3 regions of the Arthrobacter sp. G119Y2 genome follow, and region 1 is predicted to be linked to each of the others. Evidence: predicted binding sites of a transcription regulator. Region 1 holds the regulator's gene; each other region holds the start of a gene.
The links. The regulator LexA, encoded in region 1, represses DNA repair genes until DNA is damaged. The targets are predictions, from matches to a motif close to TCGAACANNTGTTCGA.
Positions count from the first base shown of each region.

Region 2: a site for LexA is predicted at 2,648-2,663, ahead of ruvA (Holliday junction branch migration protein RuvA). Genes of this name have one in related genera too.
Region 3: a site for LexA is predicted at 2,366-2,381, ahead of WKB88_RS00350 (LysM peptidoglycan-binding domain-containing protein). Genes of this name have one in related genera too.

Region 1 covers NZ_JBBPFS010000011.1:48,243-58,525, reverse strand. The annotation lists gene WKB88_RS17725 (permease prefix domain 1-containing protein) at 1-606, shown strand, start outside; gene miaB (tRNA (N6-isopentenyl adenosine(37)-C2)-methylthiotransferase MiaB) at 668-2,203, shown strand; gene miaA (tRNA (adenosine(37)-N6)-dimethylallyltransferase MiaA) at 2,210-3,178, shown strand; gene dapF (diaminopimelate epimerase) at 3,199-4,140, shown strand; gene WKB88_RS17705 (class I SAM-dependent methyltransferase) at 4,279-4,899, opposite strand; gene hflX (GTPase HflX) at 5,020-6,588, shown strand; gene WKB88_RS17695 (ATP-dependent DNA helicase) at 6,581-8,632, shown strand; gene lexA (transcriptional repressor LexA) at 8,708-9,544, opposite strand; gene WKB88_RS17685 (LysM peptidoglycan-binding domain-containing protein) at 9,932-10,283, shown strand, end outside.
Region 2 covers NZ_JBBPFS010000005.1:245,236-255,518, forward strand. The annotation lists gene WKB88_RS12900 (MurT ligase domain-containing protein) at 1-403, opposite strand, end outside; gene pdxT (pyridoxal 5'-phosphate synthase glutaminase subunit PdxT) at 485-1,195, shown strand; gene WKB88_RS12910 (YebC/PmpR family DNA-binding transcriptional regulator) at 1,199-1,954, shown strand; gene ruvC (crossover junction endodeoxyribonuclease RuvC) at 1,958-2,563, shown strand; gene ruvA (Holliday junction branch migration protein RuvA) at 2,685-3,314, shown strand; gene ruvB (Holliday junction branch migration DNA helicase RuvB) at 3,325-4,407, shown strand; gene yajC (preprotein translocase subunit YajC) at 4,714-5,196, shown strand; gene secD (protein translocase subunit SecD) at 5,288-7,003, shown strand; gene secF (protein translocase subunit SecF) at 7,006-8,058, shown strand; gene WKB88_RS12945 (RelA/SpoT family protein) at 8,570-10,283, shown strand, end outside.
Region 3 covers NZ_JBBPFS010000001.1:67,980-78,262, reverse strand. The annotation lists gene WKB88_RS00365 (hypothetical protein) at 82-660, shown strand; gene WKB88_RS00360 (polyprenyl synthetase family protein) at 667-1,776, shown strand; gene WKB88_RS00355 (Rv2175c family DNA-binding protein) at 1,956-2,276, opposite strand; gene WKB88_RS00350 (LysM peptidoglycan-binding domain-containing protein) at 2,582-3,862, shown strand; gene WKB88_RS00345 (Stk1 family PASTA domain-containing Ser/Thr kinase) at 3,952-6,141, shown strand; gene WKB88_RS00340 (class II 3-deoxy-7-phosphoheptulonate synthase) at 6,241-7,635, opposite strand; partial or broken gene WKB88_RS00335 (lysophospholipid acyltransferase family protein) at 8,143-8,817, opposite strand; gene WKB88_RS00330 (alpha/beta hydrolase) at 8,985-9,746, shown strand; gene WKB88_RS00325 (hypothetical protein) at 9,743-10,283, shown strand, end outside.

The DNA of each region.
Region 1 (10,283 bases):
ACCGCGCTGGTGCAGGTCACCTTCTGGGTGACGCTCGTGTTCGCGATCATCCAGCGCACCGGCACCCGGAGCAAAGACCTCGGCCTGCAGCAGTGGACGCCGGAGATGCTGCCGCAGGTCCAGCGCAGCGGCGGAATTTCGCTGAGCGACACCATCGCTTCGGTTATTGTCCTGGCCTTCTTTATCGGCCTCCTGCTCTGGCAGCGGGTCGGGTCCCTCTTTTACCTGGAGGGCGAGCCGGTGCTGGTCTTGCAGGAACAGCTCTGGGAGTTCTGGCTGCCGTACATCGTCGTCCTGCTGGTTCTGGAAGCCGTGTTCGCCGTCGTTCTCTACGTCGCCGGCCGCTGGACCTATGCCTTTGCCGCCGTGAATGCCGCCCTGGCCCTGCTGTTCATGGTTCCGGTCCTGTGGCTGCTGGCCAACGGGCGGGTCTTCGACTGGTCGTTCCTGTCCAATGTCGGCTGGGGAACGGATACCGCCGCCTGGATCGGGGCGGCCACCGCGGCTTCCGTACTGATCATCAGCCTGTGGGACATCGCCGACGGGTTCCGCAAAGCCCGGAAAAACGCCCGGCAGGCTGCGGTGCCGCAGCCGGCGTCCCGGTAACGAAGCGGGGGCGGATGCCGGAGAACCACCGGCCCCGCCCCGCGGCAGGTACCCTAGGAATGTGAGTTTGACTGTATCTTCCCCCGCATCTTCCCCCGTCCCCGCTGAGCACCTGCAGCCCCCGCGCACCTACCAGGTCCGGACCTTCGGCTGCCAGATGAACGTCCACGATTCCGAGCGCATTTCCGGCCTGCTGGAAAACGCCGGCTACGTGCCCGCCGACGGCGATGCGGCCGACGTCGTCGTCTTCAACACCTGTGCGGTGCGCGAGAACGCGGACAACAAGCTCTACGGAAACCTGGGCATGCTGGCCCACGTGAAGGAAACGCGCCCCGGCATGCAGATTGCCGTGGGCGGGTGCCTGGCGCAGAAGGACCGCGACACCATCCAGCGGAAAGCCCCGTGGGTGGACGCAGTTTTCGGCACGCACAACATCGGCTCGCTGCCGGCGCTGCTGGAGCGGGCCCGCCACAACGACGAAGCGCAGCTGGAGATCCTGGAATCCCTCGACGTCTTCCCCTCCACACTGCCCACCCGGCGCGATTCCGTCTACGCGGGCTGGGTGTCCATCTCGGTGGGCTGCAACAACACCTGCACGTTCTGCATCGTTCCCTCGCTGCGGGGCAAGGAACGCGACCGCCGGCCCGGCGACATCCTCGCCGAGATCCAGGCACTGGTGGACGACGGCGCCATCGAGGTCACTCTGCTGGGACAGAACGTGAACTCCTACGGCGTGGAGTTCGGCGACCGCGGCGCGTTTGCGAAGCTGCTGCGTGCCTGCGGCGACATTGAGGGCCTGGAGCGGGTGCGCTTCACCAGCCCGCATCCGGCCGCCTTCACCCAGGACGTCATCGACGCGATGGCGGAAACGCCGAACGTCATGCCGCAGCTGCACATGCCGCTGCAGTCCGGTTCCGACAAGGTCCTCAAGGACATGCGCCGTTCCTACCGCTCCAAGAAGTTCCTGGGCATCCTGGACAGCGTCCGCGAGCGCATGCCGCACGCCGCGATCTCCACCGACATCATTGTCGGCTTCCCGGGGGAGACCGAAGAAGACTTCGCCGCCACGCTCGACGTCGTGGAGAAGTCCCGCTTCGCCACAGCCTTTACCTTCCAGTACTCCAAGCGGCCCGGCACACCCGCGGCCGACCTGCCGGACCAGCTTCCCAAGGCCGTGGTCCAGGAACGTTTTGAGCGCCTGACCGCACTTCAGGACCGCATTGTCGCCGAGGAAAACGCCAAGCAGGTGGGCACTACGGTGGAAGTCATGGTCACTGCCGGCTCCGGCCGCAAGTCCGAGGAAACCGGCCGCCTGTCCGGACGTTCCCGCGACCAGCGCCTGGTCCACTTCTCCGTGCCCGAGGGCTGCCCGGTGCCGCGCCCCGGCGATCTGGTGACGGTTCCCGTCACCTCCGCTGCCGCCTTCCACCTGGTCTCCGACCCGGCGACGGCCGCGGACTACACGCTGCGCCGCTCGCGTGCCGGTGACGCCTGGGACCGGTCGCAGGCCGATTCGTGCGGCGTCCCCTCGCCCGCTGCCGGCAGCGGAAAACCAGGGGTCTCCCTGGGCATGCCCACGCTGCCTCCGCGCTCCTAACCCGAAATGGACCCTGTCCTTCACGGTAAGGCCGCGCCCGGTGCCGTGCCCGGCGAGTCCGTGCCCGGTGCCGGGCCGGACCGGCCGGTGGTCGCCGTCGTCGGGCCCACCGGCTCCGGCAAATCCGATCTGGGCGTCTCTCTGGCCCTGGCGCTCGGGGGAGAAGTGATCAACGCCGACGCGATGCAGTTCTACCGCGGCATGGACATCGGCACCGCGAAAATCAGCATGCCCGAGCGCCGCGGCGTTCCGCACCACCTGCTGGACATCATGGACGTCACCGAGGAAGCCAGCGTCTCCCGGTTTCAGGAGCAGGCGCGCGCCCTGATCGCCGAGATCCGTTCACGCGGCCGCTATCCGATCCTCGTGGGCGGTTCCGGCCTGTACGTCCGGGCTGCACTGGATGTTCTCGAGTTCCCCGGCACCGACCCGGTGCTGCGGGCCGAACTTGAACGCGAACTCGAAAAGACGGGTCTGGAGGCGCTGCGGCTGCGGCTGCGCGAGGTGGATCCGGTGTCAGCGGACCGGCTTGGCGACGGACGCCGGGTAGTTCGGGCCCTTGAAGTCCACCGGCTCACCGGACGCCCCTTCAGCTCCTTCATGCCCACCCGCGAGTACTTCCAGCCCGCTGTCCAGCTCGGCCTGACCGTGGAGCGCAGCCTGCTGCACCGGCGCCTGGCCGCCCGGGTGGACAGGATGGTGGAGCAGGGCCTGCCGGCGGAAGTGGAAGCGCTGGCGGACCGCGGCCTGCGCGAGGGCCGGACGGCCGGCCGCGCCCTGGGGTATGCCCAGTTCCTGCGCGTGCTCGACGGCGAGTCGACGGTGCCCGCGGCGGTGGAGGAGACCGTGGTGGCCACCCGGCAGTTCGCCCGCCGCCAGCTGACCTGGTTCCGGGCCGACCCGAGAATCACCTGGTTCGACTGGGACGATCCCGAACTGACCGCCCGTGCCGCCGCCGCTATCCTTGAACAGTGAACACAAGACTCTCCGCCCCCTTGTCCGATTCCGGATTCTCCGCATCCGGCCTGCCCGCCTCCCTGGCCGGTCTTTCCTTCGCCAAAGGCCACGGCACCGGAAATGACTTCGTGCTGGTCGCCGATCCCGACGGAGACCGCGTGCTCGCTCCGGCCGAGGTAGCCGCCGTATGCGACCGGCACCGCGGGATCGGCGCAGACGGTTTCATCCGTGCAGTCCGCTCAGCCCGTCTTCCCGAGGGCCGGGCCCTGCTGCAGAGCGACCCGGGGGCCGAATGGTTCATGGACTACTACAACTCCGACGGAAGCGTCTCGGAGATGTGCGGCAACGGCGTGCGCGTCTTTGCCCATTTCCTGCTCGCCGAAGGCCTCGTGCAGCTGACCGAGGGCGAAACCCTGACCGTCGGCACGCGGGCCGGGACCAAGACAGTCACCCGCGTGGACAGCGGCTACGCCGTGGACATGGGCCCCTGGGAGTTCATCCATCCGGACCATGCTGCCGCCAAGGCCATGGACGCAGTGGTCAACGCCGACGGGCTGGAGGTTCCGCGCCCCGGCCTCTCGGTCAGCATGGGCAACCCGCACACCGTGGTTGCGCTGGCGGAGCTCTCGGAACTGGCCGCCACCAATCTCACGGCCGCACCGTCCGTGCAGCCCGAACCGGAGAACGGCACCAACGTTGAATTCGTGGTGCCCGCCGATCCGCTGGTGGTTGACGGGGTGGGGCTGCTGACGATGCGCGTGCACGAGCGCGGCGTGGGGGAGACCCTCTCCTGCGGCACCGGCGCGTGCGCGGCTGCCGCCGCCACCCGTTTCTGGGCCGGACGTGAGGCCCCGAACGAATGGGCTGTCACGGTGCCGGGCGGCGTCGTTGGCGTGCGTTTCCTGACCGCCGAAGACGGCCGCGAACACGTTGAGCTCAGCGGCCCTGCCGTCCTCGTGGCGCGCGGCACGCTCCTCTAGCGTCTAACCTCCAAGCCTCTGGCCCCGGCCCCGCCGCCGGAGTCCCGGAACACGGAAAACCGCCTCCCCGGAACGGAATAATCAGCCCGGGGAGGCGGTTGAACCAAGCATGGAAAGAACCACTGACAGTTTCGGCGGCTAGCTCACGCGGGCTTTGCGCTCGACCTTGATGATCCGGAAAGACTTGGCAGTGCTGTGGCGGGACACGGAGAAACCGTCGCCGAGCTGCTCGGCCATCCACTTCTGCAGCGAGTCCGCCCCCAGATTCTTCTGGACAACCAGCCACGCGGTTCCTTCGGGAGCCAGGCGCGGCAGCCACAGCAGCAGCAGGGCATGCAGTTCGTCCTTGCCGATGCGGATGGGCGGATTGGACCAGATGGTGTCGAAGCGCAGGTCGGGGTCCACCTCATCGGGCCGCGACGCCGTGACATTGCCCAGGCCCAGGGCGGCGGCGTTGTCGCGGGTCAGGCCCAGGCAGCGCTCATTGACGTCCACGGCGAACACCCGGGCGTCCGGGGACTTGAGTGCCATGGTGAGGGCGACCGGCCCCCAGCCGCAGCCAATGTCAAGGAGGTTGCCGGCAGGGGCGGGCGCAGGAACTTCGTCCAGCAGGACCACGGTTCCCTTGTCTATGGCGTCGGGGCTGAAAATCCCGCCGGACGTGACGAGTGTGCGCTCCCGGCCGTCAAGAGTGACATGAAGCGGCCGGCGGACCTCGGGGCCCGAGGGCTGTGAACTGAAGTAATGGTCTGAACCCATAACAAACCAGAATAGTGGGTCTGTGGCAGGCTGCAGAAACCGGATGGAACGGCGGGAAGATCACGCCCCCAAATGTCCGTGCACTGACTTACCATGGAGAACACGGCTTATAAGGAGATTATGACGATCAACAATTCCCGCCCTGGCACATCCGGTTCCGCCCAGCCCAATACGGAGCTGAGCCCGGAGGACATCCAGGGGGTCATTGACAGGATCCTCGCCAAGGAGAGCGCCGCGGAGGCCAAAGCCCCCGGCGGCAACGCCCCGCGCGGCAGGGCCCAGGCCCTTTCTGACGACGTCGGGCATTCATCGCACGACGGCGACCAGGAAGACCTGGCCGACCGCCACGCACTGCGTCGCGTGGCCGGCCTGTCAACCGAGCTGGAAGACGTTACCGAAGTTGAATACCGCCAGCTGCGCCTGGAGCGCGTAGTGCTGGCCGGCCTGTGGAGCGAAGGAACGGCGGCCGACGCCGAGAACTCCCTGCAGGAGCTTGCTGCCCTCGCCGAGACGGCGGGCTCGGAGGTGCTTGACGGCATCATCCAGCGGCGCCTGAAGCCGGACCCCGGGACGTTCCTGGGCTCGGGCAAGGCCCAGGAACTCAAGGACATCGTGATGGCCACCGGTGCCGACACGGTCATTGTGGACAGCGAACTGGCCCCGTCACAGCGGCGCGGCCTGGAAGACATTGTCAAGGTCAAGGTCATCGACCGGACTGCGCTGATCCTTGACATCTTTGCCCAGCACGCCAAGTCCCGCGAGGGCAAGGCCCAGGTGGAACTGGCACAGCTGGAATACCTGCTTCCGCGCCTGCGCGGCTGGGGCGAATCCATGTCCCGCCAGGCCGGCGGCCAGGTCGGCAGCGCCAGCGCAGGCATGGGCTCGCGCGGCCCCGGTGAAACCAAGATCGAACTGGACCGCCGGAAGATCCGCACCCGCATGGCGAAGCTGCGCCGCGAAATCGCAGGAATGAAACCAGCCCGGGAAACGAAGCGCGCCAACCGGCAGCGCAACGAGGTTCCGTCGGTGGCCATTGCCGGCTATACCAACGCCGGCAAGTCTTCGCTGCTGAACCGGCTCACGGATGCCGGCGTCCTGGTGGAGAACGCACTGTTCGCCACCCTGGACCCCACCATTCGCAAGGCCCAGACCGAAGACGGCATCGGCTACACGCTGGCGGACACGGTTGGCTTTGTCCGTTCGCTGCCCACCCAGCTTGTGGAGGCGTTCCGCTCAACGCTTGAGGAAGTTGCCGACGCGGATTTGATCCTGCACGTGGTGGATGCCTCGCATCCGGACCCCGAGGGCCAGATCGCCGCTGTCCGCACTGTCCTCACGGATGTGGATGCCCGCAACATTCCGGAGATCATCGTCCTGAACAAGGCCGACGCCGCTGATCCGTTTGTCCTGGAACGGCTGCGCCAGAAGGAACGCCGCCACGTTGTGGTCTCCGCCCGGACCGGCCAGGGCGTCGACGAGCTGCTGCAAGCCATCTCCGAAGGCATTCCCCGCCCCGGCGTGGACCTGCACCTGCTGGTGCCCTATGACCGCGGTGAGATTGTCTCCCGGCTGCACAGCTCGGACACGGAAATCCTTTCCGTGGAACACGCCGAGGCAGGAACCCGCCTGCACGTGATGGTCCGCGAGGGCCTGGCAGCTGAACTGGAGCCCTTCGTCACCCATGAGTAAAGACACCACCGGCGAAGTCCTGGATCTGCTGGACACCGCCGTAGCCGGCATGGGCGGCCAAAACCGCCCGGGCCAGCACGAAATGGCCCGCCAGGTCACGCAGGCCATTGACGAGGGACAGCATCTGCTGGTTCAGGCGGGCACCGGAACCGGCAAGTCGCTGGCCTACCTGGTGCCGCTGATCCACCACGCGCTGGACAGCACCAAGCCCACGCTGGTCTCCACCGCCACGCTGGCGCTGCAGTCCCAGATTGTGGGCCGGGACCTGCCGCGCCTGCTCAAGACGCTCAAGCCCAAGCTGCCGCGCGAGGTCGACGTCGCGCTGCTCAAGGGCCGCAGCAACTACGTCTGCCTGCACAAGACCGGCGGGGGATTCCCGGAAGAGGAGGATCCCGCCGGTGCTCTGTTTACGCTCGGCGAAGACCGCGCCGTGGGCCATCCCGCACCCTCGCCCACCTCGGCGATGGGACGGGAAGTGGTGCGGCTGCGTGAATGGGCCGAGGAGACCGACACCGGAGACCGCGACGACCTTGTTCCGGGCGTGAGCGACAAAGCCTGGCGCCAGGTTTCAGTGACGTCCATGGAGTGCCTGGGCGCCCAGAAATGCCCGATGGCCGCCGAGTGCTTCAGTGAACGCGCCCGTGCCCAGGCTGCGGTGGCCGACGTCGTCATCACCAACCACGCGATGCTGGCCATCGCCGCGTTCGAGGGTCTGGCTGTGCTGCCGGACTATGACGTGGTGGTCATCGACGAGGCCCATGAGCTGCAGGACCGGGTGACCGGCGCCGTCACCGGCCAGCTCTCCGGAACCGTAATTTCCGCCGCTGTCACCGCGGCGCGCAAGCACACCTCCGCCAGCGTCGAAGAACTGGCCCAGGCCGGGCGCGCCTTCGACAAGTCCCTGGAAGGCATTCCGTCCGGGCTGCTGGCCAGCGGGCTGAACGAGGAACAGGAACAGGCGGTGGGCCGCGTCCGCGAGGCCTGCCGGGTGGCCCTGTCCGATTCCAAGCCGGAGCCCGGGGAAACGGCCGACGGCGGGCGCCAGACCGCCAGGTCCCGCCTCATGGCCGTGCTGGGCATCTGTGAGCGGCTCGTTTCCGCCCCCGATGCCGGGGAAGTGATCTGGGCGTCACGGCCCAGCTCCTTCTCGCCGTCGGGCGGCTACTCCCCGCCGGATGAGACCGCTCCGGCCACCCTGAACGTTGCGCCGCTGTCGGTGGCCGGGAGGCTGCGTGAAGGACTCTTTGACGGCCACACGGTGGTTTTGACCTCGGCAACCCTGGCCATCGGTTCCGAGTTCGGTCCGGTGGCCGGCGCGCTGGGGCTCCTGGGCCCCGGGGCACCCTCCTGGACGGGCACCGACGTCGGCAGCCCCTTCGACTATCCGCGCCAGGGTGTGCTGTACGTGGCCAAGGATCTGCCCAAGCCCGAACGGGGCACCTCCGAGGCGCAGCTGGACGAAATCGAGGCGCTGCTGAAAGCATCCAACGGCGGGGCGCTGGGACTGTTTTCCTCACGCCGGGCCGCCGAAGACGCGGCCGACGCAATGCGGACCAGGGTGGATTTTCCGATCCTGTGCCAGGGGGAGTCCTCGATGTCCTCGCTCGTCAAGCAGTTCTCCGAGGAGCCCGACACCTGCCTGTTCGGCACCATGTCGCTCTGGCAGGGCGTTGACGTGCCGGGAACCGCCTGCCGTCTGGTGCTCATTGACCGGATCCCGTTCCCGCGTCCGGACGACCCGCTCATGACGGCCCGCACCCGCGCGGTGGCCAAAGCCGGCGGGAACGGGTTCATGTCGGTGGCTGCAACGCATGCCGCAGTCCGGCTGGCGCAGGGGGCCGGGCGGCTGATCCGCGCCGCCGGAGACCGCGGAGTGGTGGCCATCCTGGACTCCCGGATGGCCACTGCCCGCTACGGCAGTTTCCTGCGGGCCGCTCTGCCGCCGTTCTGGTCCACGACGGACCGTTCCGTGGTCCTGTCGGTGCTGGGCCGCCTGGCCGAGCAGTCTGCGGCGCAGGAGAAGGTTCCCGGAGCCCGGAAGTAGAACAGAAGACAAGCAAAAGGGCGGCCGGAAAGAATCCGGCCGCCCTTTTGTGTGCGTCGTCTGGCGTGTGTCGGGCTAGAGGGAGCGCATGACCGAGACGACTTTGCCCATGATGACGGCGTGGTCGCCCACGATGGGCTCGTAGCGGGTGTTCTGCGGCAGCAGCCAGGTGTGGCCGTTGCGCTGGCGGAACGTTTTGACCGTGGCCTCGTCGTCCAGCAGGGCGGCTACGATGTCGCCGTTCTCGGCTGTGGGCTGGCGGCGTACCACCACCCAGTCACCGTCGCAGATGGCGGCGTCCACCATGGAATCACCCGAGACCCGGAGCATGAAGAGGTCACCGTGTCCCACGAGCTGGCGCGGCAGCGGCATGATGTCCTCAACCACTTGCTCGGCCAGGATGGGCCCGCCGGCAGCGATCCGGCCGACCAGGGGAACCATGGCAGTGTCCACGGAGGTGGAGAGCTCGGTGACCGTGGCCAGGCCCGCGGAGGCGACCTCACCCTCGGCGGAGCGGCCGCCTGCACTGCCGGAGCCGCCTGCGGCCGGGAGCGCCGGCTCGGTGCGGCGTGGGCTGTCCGAAGGCTCCCCGTCGGCGCCGGGGGAAGTCGGCTGTCCGTCGCGCAGCATCAGCGGAATGAGGATTTCCATGGCGCGGGGGCGTTTGGGGTCGCGGCGGATGTAGCCGAGCTTCTCCAGCTGCATGAGCTGGTGGGTCACGCTGGACAGACTCGCCAGACCCACGGTGTCCCCGATTTCCCGCATGGTGGGCGGGTACCCGTTGGTGCTCACGGACCGCTGGATCATCTCAAGGACGGTTTTCTGCCGCGGAGTGAGGCCTTTCGCGCGCGCACGGGTGCCGGTCGCAGCTGGCTGATTGGTGCTGTCTTCGGAAGCAGTCCTGCGGGCCACGTGGGGTTCCCTTCGGGTCAGCTGGTCCGGGCGGTGCCGGAGCTGGTCGGGCGGATGTCTGGGCCGGAACGCTGTGCAAGCCGTGCCGGCGGGAATGTCAGAGGCAGCTGATTCAGTGGTCCTGTTCGAACCGTTCCGGGGCCCGCGCCCCGCACCGGCCCGGTGTGAACCGCCGAACCCTCTTCCTCTGGACTCAACGCTAGGCGAGGGGAGCGGCCTTTTCAAACATTTGTTCGAGCGAGTCTCGACTTTATTAGTAGATAGGTGCTAGAAATGAGTTCACAACCTTCGAACATAGTTTCGAAATCTTCACTCCGCACCGCTTTCACTTATTCGAATACAGCTTCGGCTCTGCCGTTGCTGCTCTCGAACCGGAAAGGTATTTCCATGCCAGCCCACGCATTATCCACACTGTCCCGGACCTCTGCCCCCTTCGCCCAGGCTCCGGCCCGGCCCGCAGCCGGGCCGGAAGCTGTTTCGCCCGCCGCAGCCTCCGGAGACCAGGCTCCGGCGGCCCGGCTCCGGCTCACGCGGCGGGGCCGGCTGGTGTTTATCGGCTTGCCGCTGATGCTCACGGCCGCTGCCGCGCTAACCGTGCTGGGCTTCTTCACCGCCCCGGCCGTCGCCTCGAACGGCGGGCCGGACGTCACGCGGACCCTTCAGGTGAGCGTCACTCCCGGTGACTCCCTCTGGGCCCTGGCCGAGGAATTCGCCCCGGAACGCGACCCCCGGGATGTGG
Region 2 (10,283 bases), on a different contig from region 1:
GCACATTCAGCAGCAGCGAATACCGCGGCTGGATCAGCTTCACGAAGTGCACGGCGTGCGCTTCGTCCAGCTCCAGGACCGCGACGTCGGCATCGAGGCGGCCGCGCCAGTCCACCTCGCCGAGCAGGGCCGCGGCGACGCCGCGGGTGAAATTGCTGCCGGTGCGGTTGGTGAACACCTTCAGGCCCTGGGATTCGAGCAGTTCCACCACCATTTTGGTGGTGGTTGTTTTCCCGTTGGTGCCCGAAACCACGGCGACGCCCAGCGGAAGGTCGGCCAGCGTGCGGCGGATGAAATCGGGATCGATTTTCTCCACCACCAGGCCGGGCAGTGCGGAGCCGCCGCCGCGCAGTTTGGAGGCACTGCGGACCAGCTTGCCTGTCAGGACGGAGAAAGAACTCATGGTTTATGAATATATCGTAAGGAGCCCCCGCGGCCCTTGCCGGTGCGCGGCCGCAGGGATGCTGCATCGTAGACTGGCCTGATGACTGAAGCCGGCGCGTCTCCTTTCCGCCCGCCCGGGCGTCCCCTGCGGGTCGGTGTCCTGGCGCTGCAGGGCGGTGTCCGCGAACACGCGGCAAGCCTGGAAGCGGCGGGAGCGGCCGCTGTTCCCGTGCGCCGCCCCGGGGAGCTCGCCGGCCTGGACGGGCTGGTGCTGCCCGGCGGGGAATCCACCACCATGGACAAGCTCATGCGGGCCTTTGGCGTTTATGCCCCGCTGCAGGAGCGGATCCGGGCCGGGTTGCCGGTGTACGGCTCCTGCGCCGGAATGATCCTGCTGGCGGACCATCTTTCTGATCCGGCCCGCGACCTTTCGGGGGCGCCCCAGCAGACGCTGGGCGGGCTGGATATCGAGGTCCGGCGCAATGCCTTCGGCCGCCAGCGGGAGTCCTTCGAAACCCTCCTGGAGTTCCGCGGCCTTGCGACCCTGCCGTCCGCAGACCCGGCCGGGCAGTCCCCGCCGGTCCACGCCGTCTTTATCCGTGCGCCGTGGGTGGAAAAGGTTGGTGATTCAGTGGAAGTGCTGGCCCGGGTTCCGCCGCGGGAGCGGGGTCATGCGTCTGCTGACGATTTCGTCGCTAGAATTGTGGCAGTGCGTTCGGGAAATCTGCTGGCCACCTCGTTCCATCCGGAGGTAACGGGGGAGAGCCGCGTTCACGAACTTTTTATCCAGATGATCAGAGGAGAAGCGTAGAGCATGTCGGGCCACTCTAAATGGGCAACCACTAAGCACAAGAAGGCAGTCATTGACGCCAAGCGTGCAAAGTCGTTCGCCAAGCTGATCAAGAACATCGAAGTTGCGGCCCGCGCCGGAGGCGCAGACATGGCCGGAAACCCCGGCCTTGAACTCGCCGTCGCCAAGGCGAAAAAGACCTCGGTCCCCATCGACAACATCAACCGCGCCGTCAAGCGCGGTGCCGGCCTCCTGGGCGAAGCCGTCGATTACCAGACCATCATGTACGAAGGCTACGGCCCGCAGGGCACCGCCCTGCTGATCGAATGCCTGACGGACAACAAGAACCGTGCCGCCTCGGAAGTTCGCCTTGCGGTCACCCGCAACGGCGGCAACATGGGCGATCCCGGCTCGGTGGCCTACATGTTCACCCGCAAGGGCGTCGTCACCCTGCCCAAGAAGGACCTCACCGAGGACGACCTCCTGATGGCCGTGCTAGACGCAGGCGCCGACGAGGTCAAGGAATCCGGAGACAATTTCGAGATCATCTCGGAAGCGGCGGACCTGCGTGCCGTTGTCGCCGCGCTGGAGGATGCCGGCATCGAGTACGAGAGCGACGAAGCCGAATTCCTGCCGTCCATGCACGTGGAGCTGGACGCGGACAGCGCCCGGAAGTTCCTGAAGCTTGTGGACGCGGTGGAAGACCTGGACGACGTCCAGAACGTCTACTCCAATGCCGACATCCCCGCAGAGGTCTTCGCCCAGCTCGAAGACGACTGATAAGTGAGCCTGCGCGTCCTGGGTGTCGACCCGGGCCTGACCCGGTGCGGTCTGGGAGTGGTGGACGTCGAACGCAACCGCCGCGCCACCCTGGTGGCTGTGGGCGTGGTCGGCACCGAGGCGGGAACCGCCCTGGACGGCAGGCTGCTTGTCATCTCCAACGCCATTGACCTGTGGCTGGACACGCATAAACCGGATGTCCTTGCCGTGGAGCGCGTCTTCAGCCAGCTCAATGTCAGCACGGTGATGGGCACTGCCCAGGCCTCCGGCGTTGTCATCGCCGCCGCCGCGCGGCGGGGCATTCCCGTAGCGCTGCACACTCCCACCGAGGTCAAGGCCGCGGTCACCGGGTCCGGCGGAGCCAATAAGGACGCGGTGGGAAAAATGGTCACCAAGATCCTGCGCCTGGACGAGGCTCCCAAACCGGCCGATGCCGCAGACGCGCTGGCACTGGCCATCACCCACGCCTGGCGGCGCTCAGTTGCCGGCCCCGGGCAGACGACGGCGGGCTCCGCCTCCGGCGCCCGCGCGGTGCGCAGGCCCCCGACGGCCGGACTGACCCCTGCACAGCGGCTGTGGGCCGAGGCCGAGGCCCGTGCCCGGCGCTGACCCCGGGACCGGCCTTCGGAACCGCCGGTTGGGCCGCGGCAGCGCGCCGGAACCGGGCAACCGCCGCAGCACACAGTAGGGTATTCGTAGATATGTTCTACACAGCCTCTGGAGTTTCGTCATGATCGCATCCCTGCGCGGGACAGTAACGCACGTTGGCCTGCATTCGGCAGTGATCGATGTGAACGGCCTGGGAATGCTGGTGCAGGCCACGCCGCAGACGCTGGGTTCCCTGCACCCGGGCCGCGAAGCGGTGATCCAGACCGCCATGATTGTCCGCGAGGACTCGATGACCCTGTACGGCTTCACCGACGCCTACCAGCGGGAAGTCTTCGAGACGCTGCTGAGCGTCAGCGGGGTGGGTCCCCGCATTGCCCTGGCCGTCCTTGCCGTCCACACCCCCGAAGCCATCCGGGTGGCGGCCTCCTCCGGTGATGACAAGGCCTTCAGCAAGGTCTCGGGCATCGGTCCCAAGGGAGCCCGCAGGATCGTGCTGGAGCTGGCCGACAAACTGGTGCCGCTGGGCACTGCGGATGCCCCCGGCGCAGCACGCTGGCAGGACCAGGTCCTGGCTGCGATGACCGGCCTGGGCTGGACGGAAAAGGACGCGACCGCGGCCATCGACGCCGCCGTTGCCGAAGCCCCCGATGTGGCGGCCGCCGGCAACGTGGGCGAAATCCTGAAGCTGACCCTCCGCCGCCTGGGCACCGACGGTGCACGGGCACGGGCTCCCCGCCAGCAGGTGGGCTGAGGTGCCGGCACTGCCCGGAGACGGACTGGTTGCCCCCACCGGGGACCCCGATGACAAAGCCATCGAGGCAGCCCTGCGGCCGAAGAAGCTCGACGACTTTGTGGGTCAGAAACGGGTGCGTGAGCAGTTGTCGCTGGTGCTGGAAGCCTCGCGGCTCCGGGGCCGCAGCGCCGACCACGTGCTGCTTTCGGGCCCTCCCGGACTGGGCAAGACCACCTTGTCGATGATTATCGCTGCCGAAATGAACGCACCGCTGCGCATTTCATCCGGGCCGGCGATCCAGCATGCCGGCGACCTGGCCGCGATCCTTTCTTCACTCACCGAGGGGGAGGTGCTGTTCCTCGACGAAATCCACCGCATGTCCCGCCCCGCGGAGGAAATGCTCTACATGGCCATGGAAGACTTCCGGGTGGACATCATCGTGGGCAAGGGCGCCGGCGCCACGGCCATCCCGCTGGACCTGCCGCCCTTCACCCTGGTGGGAGCCACCACGCGGGCCGGCCTGCTGCCTGGTCCGCTGCGCGACCGCTTCGGCTTCACCGGGCATCTGGAGTTCTATTCCACCGGAGAACTGGAACTTGTGCTGCGGCGCTCCGCAATGCTGATGGACATGAAGGTCAATTCCGCCGGGTTTGCCGAAGTCGCGGGACGCTCCCGCGGAACTCCCCGCATCGCCAACCGGCTGCTGCGCCGGGTCCGCGACTGGGCGCTGGTGCACGGCGTGGACCAGATTGACGCGCGCACCGCTTCAGCCGCCCTGGACATGTACGAGGTTGATTCCCGCGGCCTGGACCGGCTGGACCGTTCCGTGCTGCGGGCCCTGGTCACCAAGTTCAACGGCGGGCCGGTTGGCCTGTCCACCCTTGCCATCGCCGTCGGCGAAGAGCCTGAAACCGTGGAAACCGTTGCCGAACCGTACCTGGTCCGCGAAGGCCTGCTGGGCCGGACCCCGCGCGGACGCGTTGCCACGCGTGCCGCGTGGGAGCATCTGGGCCTGCAGATGCCCGACAACGTTGCCGCCGGCCTTCCGGAGAACATGTTTTCCGGTCCCGGCACCAACACGTCCTCCGCGGACACCTCCTCCGGCGACTGAGCTTTGAACGACGGAGCCTAGAACGACGGAGCCTAGTCCGGACGGACTTGAGGGCGCCGCCGGCGGGAGGGAGAATTAGCAGGGAAGGTACGGGAAAAGTACAGCATCTTCTGCAACTTTTCCGCCGCGGCGAACGTTTTACCTTTAGACTGGTCATTCGTTGGGCGGGCTTCTGCGCCCGTTGCACCAACGGATCACTGTTGCACCAGCGGATCACGGCGGCGCCGAAGCAGGCGCCTGCCGTTCCGGAGACACCTGCACATCAATTTCCAACAGAAACGGAACCACTCTGTGTTCTTAAACGTCATGGCCCAAACCACCTCGGAACAGGCCCCCGGCGGCTTCTCGTTCTCTAGCCTCCTCCTGCCGATCCTGCTGGCGCTGTTCATCTTCATGATGTTCCGCAAGCAGAAGAAGACGCAGAAGACGGTCCAGGAGCAGCGGACCCAGATGGTTCCCGGAACCGAAGTCATGACCCAGTTCGGTCTGTTCGGAACGATCCTGTCGATCAACAACGAAGAAAACAAGGCCGTCCTGGAGCTTTCGCCCGGGAACACCGCCACCGTTCACCTGCAGGCGCTGACCAAGGTCGTCACCACGGAACCCGCCGCTAACGAAGAGGCCCCGGTTGTTCCGGACGACGCCTCCTCGATTACCTCCGCCGACCGCAGTGACGACGCCGCACCCGCCGGCGATGACCTGCGCCGCGACGAGTCAGTGGCCCGCGCCGAGGAGACTCCCGAGGAAACGCTTGATCGCCTGAACCGCGAAAACAAGAAAGAGAACTAGACTCTCCACGGGCCTGCGGAGGGAGACTCTCCGCAGGCTGGCCGGGGTCGACTACGCCCCCGGTGTCTCACCCCTGTAAGGACTATCCTCTATGCCTCGTACCGGCCCCGGCTCGGCCGCAAGAAAGACGCTCCTCTGGTTGGGCGTCATTTTTGCTGCTCTGGCCCTTTTGCTCGGCGGCGGCTCCATGTGGAGCAACGCCAGCTGGACCCCCAAACTTGCCCTGGACCTCGAGGGCGGAACAGAAATGATCCTCGCCCCGCAGGTGCAGGGCGGCGCTGAGATCACCCAGGAACAGCTGGACCAGGCCGTGGAAATCATCCGCCAGCGCGTGGACGGCAGCGGAGTCTCCGAAGCCGAGATCACCACCCAGTCCGGGCGCAACGTCGTGGTTTCGCTTCCCGGCGTTCCCTCGGCGGAAACCCGCGAACTGATCCAGGCCTCGGCCGCGATGGAGTTCCGTCCGGTCCTGACCGTGGGTGCAGCGTCCCCTGCGGAGCAGCCGGTCCCCGACGAGCAGCTTCCGGCCCCCGCCGCCGAGCCTGCCAACGCCTCCGACGACAACTGGATCACCCCGGAGCTGTACCGCGAGTTCGAGAGCACGGACTGCCTGGACCCGGCCACGCTTGAGGCCTCGGTGGAATCCGCACCGGCGGACCAGCCGATGATTGCCTGCGAGCCCTCGGCCGGCGCCAAGTACATCCTCGGGCCGGTCGAAGTGCCCGGAACCAATATCGACACCGCCACCTTCGGCCTGTCCCAGAGCGGACAGGGCGCCTCCATCAACGAATGGGGCGTCAACATCAAGTTCAACAGCGAAGGCACCGAGGTCTTCCGGGACGTCACCGAGCGTCTCTTCGCCTTCCAGCAGGGGGACCCGCACAACCAGTTCGCCATTGTGCTGGACGGACAGGTCATCTCCGCTCCCACCGTGCAGGGCGTCATCACCGACGGCGAGCCCCGCATCACCGGGCAGTTCACGCAGGAATCCGCAAAGGCCCTGTCAGAGCAGCTGAAGTACGGGGCACTGCCTATCAGCTTCGACATCCAGAGCGAACAGCAGGTGTCCGCAACGCTGGGCACCGACCAGCTCCGGATGGGCGTCATTGCCGGCCTGATCGGCCTGGCACTGGTGGCGGTCTACTCGCTGTTCCAGTACCGCGCCCTCGGATTTGTCACCATCATCTCGCTGGTGGTCGCAGGCGTACTGACCTACCTGGCCATCTGCCTGCTGGGCTGGTCGCAGAACTACCGGCTCTCCCTGGCCGGCGTTGCCGGTTTGATCGTCGCCATCGGCCAGACCGCCGACTCCTTCATCGTTTACTTTGAACGAATACGCGATGAGCTGCGCGACGGCCGCGGCCTGGTTGCCGCCGTGGACAACGGCTGGAAGCGAGCCAAGCGTACCGTCCTGGCCTCCAAGGCAGTCAACGTGCTGGCCGCCGTCGTGCTCTACTTCGTTGCCGTCGGCAACGTGCGCGGCTTCGCCTTCACCCTGGGCCTGACCGCGCTTGCCGACCTCATTGTGGTGTTCATGTTCACGCATCCCACCATGGTGCTGCTGGCGAGGACAAAGTTCTTCGGCGAGGGCCACAAGTGGTCCGGCCTGGATACGACCCGGCTGGGTGCGGTGCCGCTGTACCGCGGCGCCGGACGCATCCGCGAACCCGGTGAGGCACCGGTGCGGGCCAAGAACAAGGCTGCCACCAGGGAAGCAGAGCGACGCATGACCATTGCCGAACGCCGCCAGGCCGAAAAGCAGGAATCACTGGCCGGCTCCGGCCGCAGCACAGAGAAGGAGGGCTAGGAATGAGCAAGCTGCCCAGATTTGCCACGTTCGGCAACGAGCTTTACACCGGCAAGCGCTCCTACCCGTTTGTGCCCAAGGCCAAACTCTGGTTCCTGATCGCCGCCGTCGCCGTCCTCCTCTCCATCCTGATCCCCGTGGTCAAGGGCGGCTTCAACCTCGGCATCGATTTCCGCGGCGGTTCCGAGTTCACCGTTTCCGGCGCAGCCAACACTGAAGTCAGCACCGGCGAGGAGGCAGTGGGGGAGATCGCCAGCGAAGCGCGCATCATCAACATTGCCCCCGGCACCATGCGCGTGCAGACCGAGCAGCTCAGCGATGACCAGACGCTGGAGGTCAAGAACAACCTGGCCGAGGCCTACGGAGTCGAAGAGGAGCAGGTTACCTCCACGTTCATCGGCCCCCGCTGGGGCGAGGACGTCAGCCGGCAGGCACTGATCGGCCTGGTGGTCTTCGTGGCCCTGGCCGCTGTGCTTATGGCACTGTACTTCCGGACCTGGAAAATGTCCGTTGCCGCCATCACCGCGCTGCTTGTGGTCATGGTGACCACCGCCGGCCTGTATTCGCTCAGCGGATTCGAAGTCACGCCGTCGGCCATTATCGGGTTCCTCACGGTGCTCAGCTACTCGCTGTATGACACGGTGGTGGTTTTCGACAAGGTGCGGGAAAACACCAAGAACCTGGACAAGAGCACCAAGCGCACGTTCATGGAGCAGGTGAACCTGGCCGTGAACCAGACCCTGGTCCGGTCCATCAACACCTCGGTGGTCGCGGTTCTTCCGGTTGCCTCCGTGCTGTTCATCGGTGCCTTCCTGCTGGGAGCAGGCACGCTGAAGGACTTGTCCCTCGCGCTGTTCATCGGCATCATTCTCGGCACCGTGGCCACCGTCTTCATTGCGGCTCCGATGTACGCCTGGCTGCGCCGCAACGAGCCGGAGATTGTCCGGCAGGCCAAGCGCGTGAAGGAACGCCGGGCACAGGAAGCCAAGGAAGCCGGTGCCGCGGCCGGCGCCGGAACTCCCTCGGGAGCAACGGCGGTTTCCGCCGGAAGCTGATTAGCAACCGGCATCAGGGCCCGGAACAATCGGTTCCGCAGGCCGGCCTGCACGGGGTTCGCCCTGACGCGGGCCGGGCTGCGGAACCGGTGGTTTAACCGTCGACCGGCACAGGCATAGACTTGAACGGAAGACCGGTTCGCCGGGCGCCCGTTCACGTGCGTGAACGGAAGCGTTTAGGGTGGACAAGGTCGAACACGTCACAGAGAGGGCAGCAGTGGGCGAGAGCGCGACACCGGCCGACAAGGCCGGCGCAGGAAGGGCCCCGGGAATACCTGCCGCGGCAGCCCCCGGAGCTCCGGTTCCCGCTGCGCCCCGGCCGGGCCGGACCGCCAAAACGGCGCGCCAGCCCCAACCGGGAAAGGCCGTGGAGAAGGCCCCGGACGCTGCCGCACCCCCCGCCGTCGTCCCTGCCGGAGATCGGAGTGCCCGTCCGGCCGCTGGCCGACGCACCTCCACGCGGGCGCGGCTGGCGCGGCTGGCCGGCCGCAGCAGCCCCGGCTACTCGCCCATGCTCGAGCCGCTGCTGCGCACCGTCCGCGTCAACAATCCCAAAGAGGACCTGGACCTTATCCAGCGTGCCTATCTGGTAGCCGAACGCAGCCACGACGGGCAGAAGCGCAAGAGCGGCGATCCCTACATCACGCACCCGGTGGCCGTCGCCACCATCCTTGCCGAGCTTGGCATGACCGGAACCACCCTTGCCGCCGCGCTGCTGCACGACACGGTGGAAGACACCAGCTACACCCTCGATGAGCTGCGGCGTGAATTCGGCCCCGAAGTGGCAATGCTCGTGGACGGCGTTACCAAGCTGGACAAGGTGACGTTCGGCGACGCGGCGCAGTCCGAAACAGTGCGCAAAATGGTTGTGGCCATGGCCAAGGACATCCGCGTCCTGGTCATCAAGCTCGCCGACCGGCTGCACAACGCCCGCACCTGGCGTTTTGTCTCGCAGGAGTCCTCGGCCCGCAAGGCGCGCGAGACCCTGGAGATTTTCGCCCCGCTCGCCCACCGCCTCGGCATGAACACCATTAAGTGGGAGCTGGAGGATCTCTCCTTTGCGGCGCTGCATCCGAAGGTGTACGACGAGATCGTCCGCATGGTTGGCGACCGCACTCCCGAACGCGAGAAGTATCTCTCCACCGTCCGGACGCAGATCGCCGATGACCTGCACGCGGTGAAGATCAAGGCCACCATCACCGGCCGCCCCAAGCACTACTACTCCATCTACCAGAAGATGATTGTCCGGGGCAAAGACTTCGACGACATCCACGACCTGATGGGCGTGCGCGTCCTGGTGGACTCGGTCCGCGACTGCTACGCAACGCTCGGCGCCCTTCATGCGCGCTGGAACCCCCTTCCGGGGCGGTTCAAGGACTACATCGCGATGCCGAAGTTCAACATGTACCAGTCGCTGCACACCACGGTGATCGGCCCGGGCGGCAAGCCGGTGGAAATCCAGATCCGCACGCATGACATGCACCGCCGGGCAGAATACGGCGTGGCTGCCCACTGGAAGTACAAGGACGGCTCCAAGACACCGGCCGGCTCGGAAAACAATGACATGGGCTGGCTGCGGTCGCTGGTTGACTGGCAGCAGGAAACATCGGATCCGGACGAGTTCCTGGATTCGCTGCGTTTTGAGATCAATGCCCGGGAAGTCTTCGTCTTCACTCCCAAGGGTGAGGTCATGGCACTTCCGGCGGGATCTACGCCGGTGGACTTTGCCTATGCCGTCCACACCGAGGTGGGCCACCGCACCATCGGCGCCCGCGTCAACGGAAAGCTGGTGCCGCTGAACAGCGAGCTCGAGCACGGTGACTGGGTGGAAATCTTCACCTCCAAGGCGGAAGGCGCCGGGCCGAGCCAGGACTGGCAGGGCTTCGTCAAGAGCCCTCGCGCCCGGAACAAGATCCGCCAGTGGTTCACCAAGGAACGCCGCGAAGAGGCCATCGACAAGGGCAAGGATCTCCTGACCCGCGGCATGCGGAAGCAGAACCTGCCGCTCCAGCGCCTGATGACCCATGACGCCCTTGTGGCGGTGGCCCAGGAGCTGCACCACCAGGACATTTCGGCGCTTTACGCAGCGGTCGGCGACGGGCACACCTCGGCGCAGAACGTGATCGAGCACCTGGTGTCGCTCATGGGCGGACACCAGGGCGCTGAAGAGGACCTGGCGGAAACGCCGGTTTCGACGGCCGCCCGCCGGCCCAAGTTCTCCGATT
Region 3 (10,283 bases), on a different contig from region 1:
TCATGGTAGACAACGGGCCCGACGTTTTCGTTTCGCCTAGACTGGGGACCAGATCCTGACCCCCACAAGATGCGGACACCCATGAAGAAGCCCCTGATCGCACTGACCGCTGCCGCCCTCCTGCTGGCCGCGTCCGCCTGCACCCCGGACACCGAATCCACTGACGGCGGTACCGCGGAGTCCTCGGCGGCAGCGTCGCCGTCGGGAGAAGCATCGGCCTCCCCGTCTGCTTCCCCGTCGCCGTCCGCTTCGGCTTCCGGGTCCGCCTCCCCCGGCGCATCGGCCTCCCCCGGCAGCTCGGCCAGCCCCTCGGGGACCGCAACCAGCACTGCCATCGCGGAAGGATTCCCCACCGACATCGTCTCGGTGCTGCCGGGCTCCACCCCGCTGTCCACCAGCTTTGAAGAGACCCCGGAGCTGTACACCGCGTCGCTGACCGCTTCCACCGACACATCGGTGGAAGAGATCCTGGCCTACTACGCGCAGAAGTTTGAAGCCCAGGGCTTTACCTCCGGCAAGGTCGAGAAGCAGGGAACGGCAACCCTGCAGCAGTTCGTACGCTCCGGCGGCAGCGACACGGCCAATGTAACGGTTGTGCCGGCTGACAACGGCAGCACCTACACGGCCAGCATCAATACACTTCCCGAGTCAGCCAAGTAGGCCGGCATGGGGAATGTTCTTCCCGCCGCGGAGGCGGCCGCAGTTCGCGAACAGGCAGAATACCGGAAGCTCCTGGGCAGCGAACTGGACGCTTTCCTTGCTGAGCAGCAGACGGTGCTCCAAGACGTCTCGATGGAATCACTTCCGCTTCTGGACGCCGTCTCCTCCCTGGCCCAGGGCGGGAAGCGACTGCGCGCACTCCTTAGCTACTGGGGCTGGCGAGGCGCCGGCGGCCCTGAACTGGGAGGAGCTGCAGTGCGGGCGGGCGTGGCCCTGGAACTGTTCCAGAGTGCTGCCCTGATCCACGACGACATCATTGACCGGTCCGACACGCGCCGCGGCGGACCCAGCGTCCACCGGCGGTTCAGCACCGCCCACAGCGAGGCGGCCTGGCACCTGGACGGGACCCACTTCGGTTCTTCCGCAGCCATCCTCGCCGGAGATCTGTGCCTGTCGCTGAGTGAGGAAATGTTCTCGGCCGTGGGCGCGCAGGCAGCACACGGCACGCCGGCCCGGAGGATCTTCAACCGGATGCGCACCGAGGTCATGGCCGGCCAGTACCTGGACATCCTGGAAGAAGTGGTGGGACCCACGCACCAGCCCGAGCGCGCCGTCGTGCGGGCCCGCAACATTCTCCGCTTCAAGTCGGCGAAATACACCACCGAACATCCCCTGACTCTGGGCGGCGCGCTGGCCGGGGCCTCCCAGGACCTGCTGGACTGGTACTCGCGTTTTGCCCTTCCCCTCGGGGAAGCGTTCCAGCTGCGCGACGACGTTCTGGGCGTCTTCGGCGACCCGGAGCAGACCGGCAAGCCCGCCGGTGATGACCTGCGTGAAGGCAAGCGCACCGTGCTGATTGCCTACGCCCTGTCACTCGGCGGCCCCTCCGCCCGGGACACGATAGCTTCCGCCCTCGGCCGCGCCGACCTGAACGACGACGGCGTGGCAAGGCTGCGCGGAATCATCGAGGAATCCGGCGCCCTGGCCGCCACGGAAGCCCTCATCGAGGGCCACACCCGGGCAGCCTTTGACGCCCTGGAGCAGATGCCGGTTGACGAGGTGGCCCGTGCGGCCCTGACCGCACTGGCCCATGCAGCGGTAACCCGGACGGCCTGATCCCGCCGCGGGCCGCACCCGGCCCGAACATCATCAGGATCAGAACGCAAAACAGCAGCGGCTCCCGTTGGAGGGGAGCCGCTGCTGTTTTATTTATCACTGCATTTTTTATTGCTCTGTATATGCTGCGTTATCTGTCCTGCGTTATCTGCCGCTGCATATATATATGGGGTCCTGTGCTACCAGCCCAAGGCCTGGGCGCGGCGGCGGATTTCGGTTTTCCGCCCCTCGCGCAGGGCATCCACCGGGCGGCCCGGCAACGAGTCATCCGCAGTAAACAGCCAGCGGATCATTTCCTCGTCGTTGTAGCCGGCATCAATAAGCACGGAAATTGTGCCCTTCAGGCTGTCCAGGACAGCGCCGTCGGCCACGAAGGCAGCCGGGATGCTGCGGATCTTCCGCTCCCCGAGCCGCACGGCTACAAGCGCACGCTCTTCGAGCATGCTGTGCACCTTGGTAATGGAAACATTCAGTTGTTCAGCCACATCGGGCAGGGTCATCCAGTCGGAAACAAGTTCCTCAAGTTCAGTCACAGTCCTAGGTTCCCACGAGAACCCCGTTTAGAGCCACTTCCGGGCCGTTGTACAACCGGAATACATGTTCTGCATCTACTCAGGTATGGACCTGAAGCCTCGGTAGTGTAAATTCGCTTACGTCACAGAAAACACTTCTGTCACGCTCGCACCACTACTTGTACATGGTCGAGTTGCGGTAAAGGCCGCGCCGTCTACAGATGAGGAAACAACCCTTTATGACTGCTCAGTCGATTCAGGGAAGCAATTCCCCGCGTTCCAGCTCCAGGGGAATGCCCCGCAAACTGAGTGTTGCGGTAACCACCGCGGCGATCCCTGCCGTGATGATGTCAGCACTCGCGCTTGCCGAACCGGCACAGGCAGCCCCCGTCGGTCCGAACGCCGCCCTCTTCCCGCAGCTTCCCCTGCAGGCGATCAAGAATCTGACTGCGGGAACCGCCGGTGTTGTTGCCCCGTCGCAGCTGGCTGCTCAGATTCCCTTCACGATTGCAGCCGAGTCCAGCGTGCCGTCGGTTCACCGCATTGAAGCGGGCGACACCGTCAGCTCCATCGCTGCCCGATACGGCCTGGCCGTGGACGAAGTGCTCCGCGTGAACAATTTGCAGAGCAGCTCGCTCATCTTCGCCGGCGAGGAACTGCGCCTGCCGACCGGCGTCTCTTCAGCTCCGGATGCAGCCCCCTCGGCGCCGTCGGGCACCTACACCGTGGAAGCCGGCGACACCCTCAGCGGGATCGCTGCCTCCCACGGCGTCAGCCTCGACAGCGTTCTGGCAGCCAATAACCTCACCCTCACCTCGATGATCCGTCCCGGCCAGGAAATTGCCCTCTCCGGCGGATCCGCCGCCGGAGAGGCCGCACCCGCGGCAGCCGCAGCGGGAAGCCACACCGTCGCGGCCGGTGACACGCTGACCGGGATCGCCGCGCGCCACAACGTCAGCCTTTCGGCTCTCATGTCCGCCAACGGCATGGACGACAGCTCGGTCCTGTACCCCGGAGACACCGTGGCACTTCCCGGCGCCGGCGTGACCACGCTCGGCGCAGCGCCGGCGGAGGCCGCTCCGGCCGACCTGGTTCCCAATACGTTCCTCCACTACACGTATCCGGACCACGTGGTCGCAGACGCAAATGCCAACAAGCATGCGCTGAACGCCGCCTCAGTACCGAGCCGCGCGGACATGCAGCAGATCGTGGCCCAGACGGCGGCTCAGATGGGTGTTGATCCGGCACTGGCCATGGCCTTCTCCTTCCAGGAGTCCGGCTTCGACCAGAGTGCCGTCTCCCCCGCCAACGCCATCGGTGCCATGCAGGTCATCCCGAGCTCCGGCGACTGGGCCTCAGACCTGGTGGGCCGCCAGCTGAACCTGCTGGACCCCTACGACAATGCCACTGCCGGGGTTGCGATCATCAGCTCGCTCATCCGCACCAGCGACAGCCTCGAAACGGCAGTCGCCTCCTACTACCAGGGCCAGTACTCGGTAACGACCCAGGGCATGTTTGAGGACACGCGCGGCTACGTGGCCTCCGTCCTGGCGCACCGGCAGTCCTTCTCCTAGCAGGACCGCACCGCATGGGCGCGGGGAGGGCAGGGCCCGGATCGGGTGTCGATCCGGGCCCTGCCCTTTTGCGCACGTAGGATCGTAGAGTGCATGAATCCGTGAATGACCCCCTCGTTGGCACCGTAGTGGATGACCGCTACCGAGTGCTCTCCCGTATTGCCCGCGGAGGAATGTCCACCGTCTATCTGGCCACTGACCTGCGGCTGGACCGTGATGTGGCCCTGAAGGTGCTGTATCCGCACCTGGCTGCGGACCGCGGCTTCCTTGACCGGTTCGAACGCGAGGCAAAGTCCGCCGCCCGGCTCTCCCACCCGCACGTCGTCGGCGTCCTGGACCAGGGCTTCGCCGACAACCTCGCCTATTTGGTGATGGAGTATGTTCCCGGCAAGACGCTGCGCGAGCTCCTGGAAGCCCGCACCCGCCTGACACCGCGGCTGGCCCTGGCCCTGCTGGATGCGGTTGTGGACGGCCTGGCTGAAGCCCACGATGCCGGAATGATCCACCGCGACGTGAAGCCCGAGAATGTGCTGCTCGCAGACAACGGCAGCATCAAGATTGCCGACTTCGGCCTGGCCCGCGCTGTCTCCACCAGCACCAACACCGGAACCCTGGTGGGAACCGTCGCCTATCTGGCACCGGAGCTGGTCACCGGCACCGGCGCCGATGAGCGAAGCGATGTTTACTCGGCCGGCATCATGCTTTACGAAATGCTCACCGGCCGCCAGCCCTTCACCGGCACGGCACCTATCCAGATCGCTTTCCAGCATGTCCACTCCACTGTTCCCGCACCGTCGGCGGCCTGCCCCGGCCTGGCCTCCGATCTGGATGAGCTGGTCCGCTGGTGCACCGATCCCGATCCGGACAATCGTCCCGTGGACGGCAAGGCGCTTTTAGGCGAGCTCCGCCATATCCGGACCTCGCTAACCGACGAGCAGCTCGATTTCCACTGCCCCGAACCGGCCGGGCAGCAGCATCCGTCCGCTTCAGGTGCCACCGAAGCCCTCGATGCGGACGCCGCTACGGCGCTGCCGCGGCCGCCCGCCGGCGCCACCGAAGTGATCTCCCCTGCGGGGGCTGCAGCTGCAGCCGGAACCGGCGCATACCCCACGGAGGTCATTCGACGTTCCGACAACGCGACCACTGTCTTTCCGTCCGGCGGCGGGGGATCCGGGGACCGGCACTTCGGGCCCGCAGACCCCGGCGGCTATCCGGCCGGCGACCCGGATGGGGAACACCCGGGTGACGACGACGCCCACGGCGGCTCCGAGCGCCCGGAGGCCGGATCCCGCACGGATCGGCGGCAGGCGCGCCGGGAGGCCAAAGCCGTTGAGCGCCGGTCCAGCCGCGACGCGCACCGCCCCGAGGTGTCCCTGCGCCGCGGGCGGCCGCGGCGGCGCGGAGCCCTTTTGCTCGTGCTGTCCGTACTGCTCATCGCCGCTGCCATTTTCACCGGCTGGTTTTTCGGCCGCGGACCGGGCGCCGTCGTCACTGTCCCCGATGTTGCCAATGTTTCCCGGGAGGCAGCCGGAGCGCTGCTGCGCGGGGAAGGACTGCAGTACTCGACCAGCGAAATCCATGACGAAATTGTCGCCGCCGGACTCGCCGTGGGCACGGACCCCGATGCTCCGGCTGAAATCCGGCGGTTTCAGCCGGTGACGCTGCTGATCAGCAAAGGGCCCGAACTCTTTGATGTCCCCAACGTGGTGCAGCGGACTGCAGAGGCGGCGTCGGAGAACATCACGGACGCCGGGCTCAGCGTGGGCGCCGTCACCGAGGAATACAGTGAGACCGTGGACGCCGGCACGGTGATCAGCCAGTTCCCCGCCCCCGACACCCAGCTGCGGCGGGATACAGCTGTGAACATAGTCGTTTCGCTCGGGCCTGCTCCGGTGGAAGTTCCCTCCGTCGTTGGCAAGTCGGAGGACGAAGCCGTGGCGCTGCTCGAGGACGCCGGCCTCACGGCTGAGGTCCTCCCCGAGCAGGTTAACAGCCGTGATATTCCGGCCGGAGCAGTGGCCGTCCAGACGCCGGCGTCCGGCCTGGTGGAACGCGGTTCACCGGTAACACTGACCGTTTCCAAGGGCCCGGTCATGGTGCAGGTGCCCAGCGTCGTCCGCCAGTCCCCGGACGAGGCACGGTCACAGCTCGAAGGCCTTGGTTTCCAGGTCCAGATCAACGAGCTGCTGGGCGGGCTCCTCGGCATTGTGCAGTCGCAGGATCCCTCCGGCGGGTCCATGGCCCCCGAGGGATCCGTAGTCACCCTGCGGGTCGTTTAGCGCGGTGTAGTGGCTTCGTCCCGGGACCCGGGACGGAAGAGGGGACGGCCCGGGATATTTCCCGGACCGTCCCCTCAGTGCTGCGGGGCCTGCTGCCGGCTAACCCTGGCGGGAGAGCGCCCCGGCCACCAGGAACGCCATTTCCAGTGACTGCATGTGGTTCAGGCGCGGGTCGCAGACGGACTCGTAGCCCTCAACAAATGCCTCCTGGTCGATGGGATCGGCGCCGCCCAGGCACTCGGCGACGTCGTCGCCGGTCATTTCCACGTGCAGGCCGCCCGGGAAGGTGCCCAGCGAGTTATGCACTTCAAAGAAGCCGCGGACTTCGTCCATCACGTCGTCGAAGTTGCGTGTCTTGTAGCCGTTGGGAGAGGTAACCGTATTGCCGTGCATAGGGTCGGTGACCCACAGGACCTGGGCTCCGGAAGCGGTAACGCGTTCCACCAGCGGAGGCAGCTTCTCTCGGATGTTCCGGGCACCCATGCGGGTAATGAACGTCAGCCGGCCCGGTTCGCGGTCCGGATCCAGCTTGTCGATCAGGGCCAGTGCGTCCTCGGGCTTGGTGCCCGGTCCGAGCTTGACGCCAATCGGGTTGCGGACCTTGGACAGGAACTCCACGTGCGCCGAGTCGAGGTCGCGGGTCCGCTCCCCGATCCAGAGGAAGTGCGCCGAAGTGTCATACGGCTTCCCCGTGCGCGAATCGATGCGGGTCAGGGCACGCTCGTAGTCCAGCAGCAGCGCCTCATGGCTGGCGAAGAATTCCACGCGCTTGAGCGCTTCGAAATCCGCGCCGCAGGCATCCATGAAGCGCACGGCACGGTCGATTTCACGGGCCAGTGATTCGTAGCGCGAGTGGGCGGGATTGGCGGTGAATCCCTTGTTCCAGTGGTGCACCAGCCGGAGGTCGGCAAAACCGCCCTGCGTGAACGCGCGGATGAGGTTCAGCGTCGAAGCTGACGTGTGGTAGGCACGGACCATCCGTGCCGGGTTGTGCTCGCGGGACTCGGGCGTGAACTCATAGCCGTTGACCATGTCGCCGCGGTAGGCCGGCAGCGTCACACCTGCGCGGGTCTCGTCGTTTGACGAGCGCGGCTTGGCGAACTGCCCGGCCATCCGGCCCATCTTGATCACGGGCAGCGAAGCGCCGTAGGTCAGGACAACGGCCATCTGCAGGATGGTCTTCACCCGGGCACTGATCTTGTCGGCCGTTGCGGCATCGAACGTTTCCGCACAGTCTCCGCCCTGCAGCAGGAAGGCCTTGCCCTGGGCTGCGGCAGCCAGCCGGTCCCGGAGAATATCGACTTCTCCGGCAAAGACCAGCGGGGGAACCTTCGACAGTTCGGCCACTGCGGCCGGATAACCCGGATGGTCCTGCCACGACGGCTGCTGGAGTGCCGGCAGGGACCGCCAGTCATCGAGGCCGGGATACTCCGCCGCGCCCGGGCGTGGGACGGTGGAAAAATCTGACGCGTTGTCTACAGGAGTGTAAGTCACGTCTTTAAGGGTACTGTCTGCACCCCTCCGGGGCAGAAGCCGCACACCGCCCGGCGTAACCTGAGCGCCCTGGTCCGAAACACTCCCGGCAGGTGCCCGCAGGCCCCCGGCCGGTTAAGCGCTGTGGGGTTCGTTGCCCTCGGGTTCCACGCCCGCGGCGGCCGGCGGTGCGGCGGCCGGCGGAACCGGCGGAGTTTTCCGGCGGCGGCCAATGGTCGTGACGGTGCCGGGCTTTCGTACTGATTTCCGGGTGGGCGGGGCTGCGGTCTTCCCCTCCCGTGCTTCGGCAGGCACGGCCTCCGGTTCGGAAGCGGCCGAAGAGTTGGGGGTGCTCCCCGCACCTCCATCACTGGAATGCCCCGCTGCCGGGCGGGTCCGGCCACCGGGTTCCACGGCACGCGCGGCAACCGGACCGGATTCCCCCGCTGCTCCGCCGGGAGTGCCCGGATCGGGAAGGCGCACTGCCGCGCTGCGGGCCTCAGCTCCCTTGGAAACCTTGCGGGCCGCAGCCTGCTTTTCCTTCATGGTGCTCGCGTACACGTCCACGTATTCCTGGCCGGACAGGCGCATCAGCTCATACATGATTTCATCGGTTACGGAGCGCTGGATGAACCGGTCGTTCTCCATTCCGGCGTAGCGGGAAAAGTCCAGCGGCTCGCCGACAATGATCCCGATGCGGCGGATGTTGGGGATCTTCCGGCCGATCGGCTGGACCTTGTCGGTTCCAATCATCGCTACCGGAATAACCGGAACTCCTGTTTTCAGGACCAGCTTGGCAACACCGGTCTTTCCCCGGTACAGCCGACCGTCCGGGCTGCGCGTACCTTCGGGATAGATTCCCAGCAGGCCGCCGTTTTCCAGGACGTCAACTCCGGCGCTGAGGGAACTTGCCGATGCCGCGCCGCCGGAACGGTCCATCGGCAGCTGGTTGGTGAGCCGGAAGAAGGCAGCCGTGAGCTTGCCCTTGAGGCCTTTGCCGGTGAAGTACTCCGACTTTGCCAGAAAGCTCACGGGACGCGGCACCGCGAGCGGCAGGAAGATCGAGTCCGAGAAGGACAAGTGGTTGCTCACCAGCACCGCCGGACCCGTTTCGGGCACGTTGTTCATGCCTTTGACCCAGGGCCTGAAGAGCAGATTGACCACCGGCCCGATGAAAATAGTCTTCATCACCCAATAGAACACGTAGCCAGCTCTCCCGTCCGGACATAACAAATCAGGGACCCGGTTTGGATTCCCCAACTCCTACTCTATGCGCCCACCCGGCCGCGCTGAATTTTGGAGCTCATCGGCATCGCAACTTTGGGCGCTGCAGGGGTGGAAAACACGCTGGTGGATGCAACCATAGTGTTATGACTTCCCCATCGGGCGCGGCCGCCTTCACCAGTGACGGGCAAGGCGCCAACGCCGGCACCGGAGTGCTCCTGAGCCATGGCTTTACGGGTTCGCCCGTCAGCCTTGCGGCCTGGGCGCGGCATTTGTCCGATCAGGGGTACGCCGTGAGCCTTCCCTTGCTTCCGGGACACGGAACCACCTGGCAGGAACTGGCCCGCACCCCCTGGGAGCTTTGGTACGACGCCTATGACCGCGCCTATCAGCAGCTCGAGGAGCGCACCGACCGGGTCTTCGCCGCCGGACTGTCCATGGGAGGAACGCTTGCCCTGCGGCTGGCAGCCCACCGTCCCGTCGCGGGAGTAACCGTGGTGAACCCGGGGCTGACCATAAACGACCCGCGGGCGCGGTATTCCGGGCTGTTGAAATACGTCATGAAGTCCGTCCCCGCAATTGCGAACAACATCAAGCGTGAGGGCCAGGATGAAGGCGCCTATCCGCGGACTCCGGTGGGCGGAGTGCACCAGCTGATGCGGCTGTTCCGGGATACGACGGCGGCGCTGCCGCGCATCACCGCGCCTGTCCTCGCCTTCCGGTCCACGGTGGACCCGGTGGTCCCGGAGTCCAGCATGGATGTCCTGCGGCGGTACTTGGGCAGCGGGCTGGAAGTGGTTTCGCTGGAAAACAGCTACCACGTGGCCACCATGGACCATGATGCACCCTTAATTTTTGACCGTTCCCATCAGTTCATCCAAAGGATCAGCGCAGGTGCTGCAGCATGAAAGAACGCGAACCGGAACGCAACGAATCCACCGATGACGCCGTCTGGCTGGATTTGGTGTCCCGGCTGGAGAACATGCCGGCCGATGAAACCCACGGCGGCCGGGGCGCTCCGGGCCCCGGGACAGCGGAAGGCCCCCGGGGCCTTCCGGGAGAGGCAGGCACAGTAACCGGCGCGCCTGCCGCCGGAACACCGCAGCCGCCCGCGGGGACGGCAGGAAGCAGCGGCGAAACCGGCCAGCCGGATGCGGGAGCGGGCAGCTCCCCCGCCGGTTCGGGCCCCCGCTCCCCCGCCGAGCGCACCCGGGCCATTTTTGACAACCAGCCGTTTCGTCCCGTACCGCCGCGGGGGCCGCGCGACTATGACGAACCGGAAGAACTCGAGTCGGAGGGCGAATTTGTCCCGCCTGAGCCTCCGGCGTTCAGCACCGGCGAGCCACTTGTGGTCCTGGCCTGGATCGGGGCCCTGGGCGGGCCGCTCCTGCTGCTGCTGTTCGCCATGTTCTGGCGCGGCGCTCCCGTGGCGGTCATTCTGGGCG